2 regions of the Arthrobacter sp. NPDC080086 genome follow, and region 1 is predicted to be linked to the other one. Evidence: riboswitches for the same ligand, from Rfam matches in the RefSeq annotation. Region 1 holds a riboswitch; the other holds the start of a gene.
The links. Region 1 has a riboswitch for glycine ahead of gcvT (glycine cleavage system aminomethyltransferase GcvT). Riboswitches for the same ligand answer to the same signal wherever they lie in the genome.

Region 2: it holds a riboswitch for glycine, as region 1 does, so the genes downstream of both, gcvP (aminomethyl-transferring glycine dehydrogenase) here and gcvT (glycine cleavage system aminomethyltransferase GcvT) in region 1, are expected to answer to the same signal.

The regions. Positions count from the first base shown of each region.
Region 1 is NZ_JBFBKP010000002.1:41,556-46,226, forward strand. Features, by position in the region: gene gcvP (aminomethyl-transferring glycine dehydrogenase) at 1-931, opposite strand, end outside; gene gcvH (glycine cleavage system protein GcvH) at 1,004-1,384, opposite strand; gene gcvT (glycine cleavage system aminomethyltransferase GcvT) at 1,426-2,553, opposite strand; glycine riboswitch at 2,680-2,810, opposite strand; glycine riboswitch at 2,824-2,921, opposite strand; gene AB0305_RS01355 (hypothetical protein) at 3,088-3,414, opposite strand; gene AB0305_RS01360 (ESPR-type extended signal peptide-containing protein) at 3,645-4,671, opposite strand, start outside.
Region 2 is NZ_JBFBKP010000024.1:3,783-8,453, forward strand. Features, by position in the region: gene AB0305_RS10385 (MFS transporter) at 1-1,076, opposite strand, end outside; gene AB0305_RS10390 (TetR/AcrR family transcriptional regulator) at 1,144-1,683, shown strand; glycine riboswitch at 2,125-2,222, shown strand; gene gcvP (aminomethyl-transferring glycine dehydrogenase) at 2,392-4,671, shown strand, end outside.

The DNA.
Region 1 (4,671 bases):
ATGCATCGCGCACAGCCATGTAACCGGCGTGCGGGCCGCCAAAGCCGAACGGCACGCCAAAGCGCTGCGTGTTGCCGATGACCACATCGGCACCCCATTCGCCCGGGGCCACCAGCAGCGTGAGCGCCAGCAGGTCAGCGGCTGCAACCACCAGACCGCCCGCAGCATGCACGGCATCGGTCAGCGCTTGGTATGTCGACAGATCACCCAGCAGCGCACCGTTGGCGCCGGGGTATTGCAGCAGCACGCCAAAGGCGTCGTGCTTGGCAGCGTCAGCAGCGGGGCCGGTTACCACTTGCACGCCGATCGGCTCGGCACGCGTGCGCACGACTTCCAGCGTTTGCGGCAGCACGTCGTCGGCCACGAAGAACACGGTCGACTTCGACTTGCCAATGCGTTGCAGCAGCGTCATCGCTTCCGCAGCGGCGGTGGCTTCGTCCAGCATCGACGCGTTGGCGATGTCCATCGCCGTGAGGTCGATCACCATCTGCTGGAAGTTCAGCATCGCCTCCAGGCGGCCCTGCGAGATTTCGGGCTGATACGGCGTGTAGGCCGTGTACCAAGCCGGGTTCTCAAGGATGTTGCGCAGGATCACGCCCGGCGTGTGCGTGCCGTAATAGCCCTGGCCGATCAGGCTCTTGACCACGCGGTTCTGCCCGGCGATGCCGCGCAGCTTGGCCAGCGCCGCTTCTTCAGTCAGCGGTTGCGTGAATTCGCCCAGCGGCATGCCGTCTTGGCGACGAATGGCGGGCGGGATCACGGCGTCGATCAGCGCGGCGCGGCTGTCGTAGCCGAGCGCGGCAAGCATCTGCGCTTGCTCGTCGGCCGACGGGCCGATGTGGCGATGTGCGAAGGCGTCGCGCGCCTCCAGGTCAGCCAGGGTGGGGCGTTCGGCAGCAAGCGCCGAGGAAGCGGGGTGCGGAGCGTTCATGGCAAGGGCTCGAAATTCAGGCAAAAAGCCGACACGGCGCAGGTCTGAGCGCGCATCGGCTTGGGGACCGGCTTAGCCGATCTTGGCTTCGTACTGCGCAGCCGACATCAGGGCGTTCACGTCGTCGGCGTTGGCCGGCTTGATCTTGAACAGCCACGCGTCGTAAGCACCAGCGTTGACCGACTCCGGCGCGTCGACAGCATCCTCATTCTTGGCGACGATTTCGCCCGACACCGGCGCGTAGATGTCGGAAGCCGCCTTGACCGATTCCACCACGGCAATCGCTTCGTCCCTGGCGACGGTGCGGCCAGCGTCCGGCAACTCGAGGAACACGATGTCGCCCAACGCATCTTGCGCGTAATCGGTGATGCCGATGGTCAGCGTGCCGTCGGCTTCAACGCGGATCCACTCGTCGTGTTCGGTGTACTTCAGATCGGCGGGGACGTTGCTCATGAAAGGTTTCTCCGGAAGATTGGAATGATGGGAATTCGGGTTCAGCTGACCAGCGCCTTGCCATTGCGCACGAACGGCAGTTTAACCACAGTCGCGGTCAACTTGCGGTCGCGGATCTCGACCTGCACGTCGGTGCCGATGGCGACATCCTTGGGCAAGCGCGCCAACGCGATGGAGAGCGACAGGCTCGGGCTGAAGGTGCCGCTGGTGATCTCGCCGTCACCGGCGGGGGTGATGACTTTCTGGTGGGCGCGCAGTACGCCGCCCTTGTCACGCAGGATCAGGCCGACGAACTGGTCGCGCTGGCCGCCGGCTTGCAGCGCAGCCTTGCCGATGAAGTCGCGCTCGCTTTGCAAATCGACCGTCCAGGCGAGGCCGGCGTCGAGCGGCGAGACGTGCTCATCCATGTCCTGGCCATAGAGGTTCATGCCGGCTTCCAGACGCAGCGTGTCGCGTGCGCCGAGGCCTGCCGGGCGCACGCCGGCCTGCAGCAGGCGCTCCCATACGCCGGCGATCTGCGCGGCGGGCACGACCAGCTCAAAGCCGTCTTCACCGGTGTAGCCGGTGCGCGCGACCATGATTTCGCCCACGCCGTCGACGGTGACAAAGCCCGCGTTGAATGGCTTGAGCGCCTCGCCCACGGCCTGCGTGCCGGGCAGCGCGGCATAGGTCTTGGCGCGCGCGTTCGGGCCCTGCACCGCGAGGATGCCCAGCGGCTCGGCGCCGGCGTTGTTATCGGAGCGGCGCGGGGTGATGGTCACGCCTGTGCCGGCGGCTTCGTTCTGCGCGACGATCCATTCGAGATCAGTCGGTGCGGTGCCGGCGTTCACGACCAGGCGGAACCAGTCTTCACGGAAGAAGTAGACGATCAGATCGTCGATCACGCCGCCCTTGGGGTTGAGCATGCAGCTGTAGAGCGCCTTGCCCGGGGTTTGCAGCTTGTCGACGTTGTTGGCGAGCAGCCCACGCAGGAAGTCGCGCACGCGCGCGCCGGTGAGGTCGACCACGCACATGTGCGAGACGTCGAAGATACCGGCGTCTTGCCGCACAGCATGGTGTTCTTCGATCTGGGAGCCATAGTTGACGGGCATGTCCCAGCCGCCAAAGTCGACCATGCGGGCGCCCAGCGAGCGGTGGATGGCATTGAGCGGCGTGTGTTGGAGCGTCATGGAATCTCTCGGCTTGGGCGCCGCCGGTGGCCTCGGCGTGGCGCGTTATTCGGGACCAGAAAAGCAAAAAGGCCACCTGCGCAGCCTGATGCCTCATGGTGACGCCATGAAGATGCAAGCCGCGCAGATGGCCCCTCTGTCCTTGGTACCTGAGAGATTGCGAAGCGCGGTACGCATAGCGGTGCGCGCCGGTTCGTGAGCCCCTTCGGTGGGCGCCTGCAGTGGTCGTGCAGCGCCAGCTCTCCAGAGTGCGGTCAGACGCATGTCTGGCCGATCCACCCGGTCCTGGATGCCTGAGAGTTTTCGGGTGCTACCCCTTCGGCGGCGACAGACCTGATGTGGCTGGCGCGCTCTCCCGGATGGATGCGCGGAATGTACGGAAGGGGGCTGGGATTGTCAATCAGGACAAATCGGCGGCGTTTTTTGGCGGTCACGCTGTCCAAAAAACTGGCCGCACCTCGCGCGGCGTGTCGATATCGCCCAGCCCGAGGTGCGGCCGATCGCGGGTCGTCGGAAACGCGGCTCAGTTGCCGCTCACTTGCCGATCTGGCGGCTCACCTGGTTTTCCTGCTGGTTCAGCGTGCGTTGTTCCTGCTTGGTGATGTGGCCCCCGTTCTGGGCGGCCATGTCGCGCTCTTCCTGACGGATCTGGCGATCCTCCTTGTGCAGCGCCTTGGCTTGGCTCTTGGTGATTTCGCCTTCCTTCACCTCGTTATGGATGCGCTTGTTCTGGTTGGCCAAGCGGTGGTTGACCTCGGCGCGGCGCGGGTGATCTTTCTGCCATTGCGTTTGTGCGAAGGCGCCAGTGGTGGCGGACAGGGCGACGGCAGTGACAGCCAGGACTTTGACGATGCGGTTCATGGTTTTCCTCCGGTGGGCGGCTGACCGATTCAGCCGCTGTCCTGTCTATAACGAAGCGTTCCGGCGCAAAGCTGACTGCGGTCGTGTAACAGCGCGTAAGCCGTGTAACGCCAACGGAGAAAGCGAGGGGCACAAACGATTGCGTGCGACGTGCAAGTCGGCGCGCAAACAAAAACGGACGCGCCCGTGAGGTACGCGTCCGCAAACTTCAAACAATCAACGCCGTTGGGTTACCAGCCGAAACCAGCGCCCACGCCCACGTTGTACTCCTTGCCGCCAGCGGTGGAGCCGCCGATCGTTACCGTGGCGCGCGAGCCGATCTTGCGCTGGTAGCCGATCGCCAGTGCCGTTTCACCGCGATACAGACCCGTGCCGATCGCCATGCGGTTGTCGGTCTGCAGACCGGCCGCGCTGGCCACCATGGTCGACATTGCAGCGTTCATGGCGCCCACGCGGTTGACCTTGCCGTCGATCTGGTTGACCTGGCTCTGCAAATTGCCCACGGCTTGTTGGGTGGCGTCAGCTTGCGCCTTGACGTCCTTGAACTGGCCGTAGTTGACTGCATCGGTATCGTTCACGCCGGCCTTCACATTGGTGATGATGCGTTCGTTACCGACAGAACCCACGGACACGGTGTTCTCGCGGTCTGCGACCGAGTTGGCGCCCAGGGCGACGCTGTTCGCCGCCGACGCCACCGCGTTGGCACCTGCTGCCGTCGCGTAGTTGCCGGTAGCCTGCGCCTCCTCTTTCGGGCCACGGATTTCGCCGCCGCCGCTGCCGACAAATCGGGGGTTGTCTTGGCCGCCGCCCGTCGAGCCGCCTTCCAGGCTGAAAACGCGCTTGTCCAGGTTGTCGAGTGCACCGCCGACATCATGGTACTTGTCCCCGTTTTGGAACGAATACGTTGGGCCTGTCCACACGCCGTTGTTGAAGGAAGCGCCACCGCCCAGTGCGCTGCCAACGCCATTGAGCTGGCTGAAGTTGACGGCATCGTTGGCATTCACGCCATTGGCGATGTTCGACAGCTTGACCGGCGCCGTTGCAGGAACCATGGTGCCCGTGCCGTCGTCCTTCAGGCCACCCAGCGTGACGCTGTCTTTCTTATCGCTGTCGTATGTCACGGCGTTGGCCAGCTTGCCATCATTGCCCACTAGGCCTGCGTCTTTAAGCTGCTTGAAGTTTACGGCGTCGGTGTCATCCGTACCCGCTTTCACGTTCTTGATCTGCACTGGGCCAGTGCCACCAGTCGGATTCTTG
Region 2 (4,671 bases), on a different contig from region 1:
CCGGCGGCGCTGAACAGCAGGCCGCCGGCGACGACGAACCCGGGCCGGACCTTCCGCACCAGCGGGACCACCAGCAGCCCGGCCGTCACGGTCGCGGCCAGCGCGGGCACCATCGCCAGCCCGGACTCGGACGGTGTCTGTCCCTCCAGGAGCTGGAGGTGCTGGGCAAGGAAGAGGATGAAGCCGTTGTAGGAGAACAACGCCAGGACGTTGGCCGTGATGGCCGTGCTGAACACGGGATTGCCGAACAGGCCCAGATCCAGCAGGGGAGCGGTGGTTGCGCCCGCGGCAAGCCTGCGCTGCCGCCGGACAAAGGCGTACCCCATGACCAGCCCCGCGCCGAGGGCCGCCAGCGGCACCGGGCCCGCACCCTCCACGGCCAGCATCTTGATGCCGTAGACGGTCGGCGCCATGGCCAGCATGGACAGCGCGATGCTGGGCAGATCCACCGGCCCGGGGTTCGGGTCCCGGGATTCGGGGATGAAGGAGGGCCCGAGCAGCAGCAAGGGCACGATGATGGGAACCGCCATCAGCAATACCGCGCCCCACCAGAGGTGCTCCACCAGCCAGCCGCCCAGCACCGGACCCAGGGCCGCGCCGCCGGAGAAGCCCGCTGCCCAGATGGCCACCGCCAGGCGACGCCGGTTCGGTTCCGGGAAGATGTTCCGGATCAGCGACAGCGTGGAGGGCATCAGCATGGCCCCGAAGAACCCCAGAGCCGCACGGCCGGCCACCAGCCACTCGGGGCCGGGGGCGAATGCCGTCGCGGCGGACACTGCCGCGAAGCCGGCTGCGCCGGTGAAAAGCAGCCGCCGGCGGCCGATCCGGTCCCCGAGGCTGCCCATCGCAACCAGCAGGCCTGCGAGCACCAGCGGGTACACATCGACCATCCAGAGCAGCTGGACGCCGGTGGCATTCAGGTCCCGGGCGATCGCGGGCAGGGCAAAGGTCAGTGCGGTGTTGTCGACCGCCACCAGGAGGACCGGGAACATCAGCAGCGACAACGCCAGCCAGTCCCGCCACGGCGCCCGGGAGCGCGTCGCGGGATGCCCGGCATCAGGAAGCAAGGTCTTCATCCGAATAACTGTACCGTCTGGACGGTATAGTTAAGAAATCCGGCGCCCACCGGGCATGATGGGAGCCATGCCCAGGAAACCCGTCGCCCGCGAGGCCGTCCTCGACGCCTTCGAATCTTTGCTCATTGCCGAGGGGGAGCGGGCCGCCACCCTCGACGCGGTGGCAAAGCGGGCCGGGGTCTCCAAGGGCGGCTTGCTGTACCACTTCCCGAACAAGGAGGCCATGATCGCGGTCCTCCTGGAACGGCTGGACCGGCTGCTGGCCGAGGACCTGGCCGCCATGGCCGCGGCGCCGGAGGGCGCCGCCGCCTACTTCATTAGGTCTTCGGTCTGGGCTGATACCGCCCTGGACCGGGTCTTCGTCGCGGCCACCCGGCTCGCCGAGGTGGCGCACGCCGAGACCCTGCGCCGCATGGCCGGTGTGCAGGCCAGTTGGCTGGAACTGCTCGCCGCCGACGTCGGGCCCGGAATGGCCAAGGCTGTGCTCTACATGGGGGACGGGCTGTATTTCAACGCCATGCTGGCCCGCAGTGCGGGTGCCACGCCGCTGGCGGTGGACGACGACGTCGAGAGCCTCCTCGCCGCCGTCGACCGCCTCCGCCCCTAAGGACGCTCCCTCACGTCCGGCACCTCTCCAGTGGACGATCCCTCACGTCCGGCGTCACTCAACGGGACGCTCCCTCACGTCCGGCGGCACTCCAGCGGATGCTCTCTCACGTCCGGCGTCACTCCAGCGGACGCTCCCTCAGATTTGGTGCTTCTCCGGCGGTCGCTCCCTCACGTCCGGCGTCACTCCGGCCGACGCTCCCTCACGTCCGGCGTTCATTTGAGGGACGCACCCGCAAGTCGGGTGAGCGGGCTTTCTGGAATTAACCTCCGAACCTGAGGGAGCGTCGTGGAAATGTAAGCCGGAGGTGAGGGAGGGTCGCGGGAAACCGCGCCGAAAGTGAGGGAGCGTCGGGCGGGGAGAAATGAAGTTTGCGGAGGCGGGCTCCGGCGTAGGACAATGAATGCTGTGACCATGGTCACGAGCAACTGAATATGCCTTTGATCTGCGGCGGGAGAGTCCTGCCAGTAGTACACGCAGGCGCCGTAGGAGCAAATCCTCCCCAGGAATCTCTCAGGCCCATGTACCGCCGCGGCGAGGCCACTCTGGAAAGCAGCGCGCCACAAGTCCCCCGGGATGCCGCGCTCACCGACGGTGCAAGCGGGACCCCGCCAAGGGTCCCGCGGAAACTCTCAGGTCCAATACAGAGCGGGGAGGAACCCGAATCACTGCGGCGTACCCTGCGCCGCCTTAGTTATGGAGTTCCTTGTGACCGTTACCTCAGCCTCCACGTCCTTCGTCGACAGGCATATCGGCGCCCGCCGCCAGGCCGACGTCGAGACCATGCTCAAGGCCGTCGGCTACGACACCGTTGACGCGCTCGTTGACACCGCCGTTCCCAAGGACATCCGTCAGGACTCCGGCCTGGCACTGACCGCCGCGCTGAGCGAGGTGGAGGTCCTGGCCGAGCTGCGCAAGCTCGCCGCCAAGAATAAGACCGCCGTGCAGATGATCGGCCAGGGCTACTACGACACCGTCACCCCGGCCGTCATCCGCCGCAACATCCTCGAAGCCCCGGCCTGGTACACCGCCTACACCCCGTACCAGCCCGAGATCTCCCAGGGCCGGCTCGAGGCCCTGCTGAACTTCCAGACCATGGTCCAGGACCTGGTGGGCCTGCCGATCGCCAACGCCTCGCTGCTGGACGAAGCAACCGCCGTCGCCGAGGCCGTGCTGATGATGCGCCGGGCCAACAAAAATAAGGACGCCCGCGACGGCAAGACCGTCATGGACGCCGACTGCCTGCCCCAGACCATCGCGATCGTCAAGGGCCGCGCCGAGGCCCTCGGCTTCGAGGTTGAGGTCGCCGACCTGTCCAAGGGTCTCCCGGAGGGTGCCATCAACGGCATCGTGCTGCAGCAGCCCGGCGCCTCCGGCCGCGTCCTCGACCACTCCGCCGTGATCGCCGAGGCCAAGGAACGCGGCGCGCTCGTCACCGTCGCCGCTGACCTGCTGTCCCTGACCCTGATCACCCCTCCCGGCGAGCAGGGCGCGGACATCGCCGTCGGCTCCGCCCAGCGCTTCGGCGTACCGCTGTTCTTCGGCGGCCCGCACGCGGCCTACATGGCAGTCCAGAAGGGCCTGGAGCGCTCCATGCCCGGCCGCCTGGTAGGCGTCTCCAAGGACTCCGCCGGCATCCCCGCCTACCGCCTGGCCCTGCAGACCCGCGAACAGCACATCCGCCGCGAGAAGGCCACCTCCAACATCTGCACCGCGCAGGCGCTGCTGGCCATCGTCGCCTCGTTCTACGCCGTCTACCACGGCCCCGACGGGCTCAAGGCCATCGCCGAGACCGTCCACGGCCACGCCCGGACCATCGCCGCATCGCTGAAGGCCGCCGGCCTGGACGTGCTGCAGACCTCGTTCTTCGACACCGTCACCGTCTCGGTGCCGGGGAAGGCCGCCGAGATCATCGCCGCCGCCGACGCCAAGGGCATCAACCTGCGTTCCATCGACGCCGATACTGTCGGCATCTCCGCCGATGAGGCCACGACGACGGCGATCGTCGCCGACGTCGTCGCCGCCTTCGGCGCGAGCGTGGCCGACCCTGCCTCAGGCACGGATACTGCCTTCGCCCTGGACTCCGCCGTCGAACGCAGCTCCGACTACCTCCAGCACCCGGTCTTCAACACCCACCGCTCCGAGACCCAGCTGCTGCGCTACATCCGCCGTCTCTCGGACCGCGACCTGGCCCTGGACCGCACCATGATCCCGCTGGGCTCCTGCACCATGAAGCTGAACGCCACGGCCGAGATGGAAGCCATCTCCTGGCCGGAATTCGCCTCCATCCACCCGTTCGCCCCGGAATCCCAGACCGCCGGCTGGCGCGAACTGATCGATGACCTCGAAGCGCAGCTGACCGAGATCACCGGCTACGACCAGGTCTCCATCCAGCCGAACGCCGGATCCCAGGGCGAGCTCGCCGGCCTGCTGGCCATCCGCGGCTACCACCTCTCCCGCGGCGACGAGCAGCGCAACGTCTGCCTCATCCCGGCCTCCGCGCACGGCACCAACGCCGCCTCCGCGGTGCTCGCCGGCATGAAGGTCATCGTCGTCGCCACCGACTCCGACGGCACCATCGACCACGCCGACCTGCAGGCCAAGATCGAGCAGCACAAGGACGCCCTGTCCTGCATCATGATCACCTACCCGTCCACGCACGGGGTGTACGACGCCGACGTCCGCGAGGTCTGCGACGCGATCCACGCCGCCGGCGGGCAGGTCTACATCGACGGCGCCAACCTCAACGCCCTCGTCGGCCTCGCCCAGCCGGGCCAGTTCGGCGGGGACGTCTCGCACCTGAACCTGCACAAGACCTTCTGCATCCCGCACGGCGGCGGCGGACCCGGCGTCGGCCCGGTCGCCGCCAAGGCCCACCTGGCACCGTTCATGCCCGGCAACGCGGCGGATCCGGCCAACGGCGCTGACAACACCCCGATCTCCGCCTCCCGCTACGGCTCCGCCGGCGTCCTGCCCATCTCCTGGGCC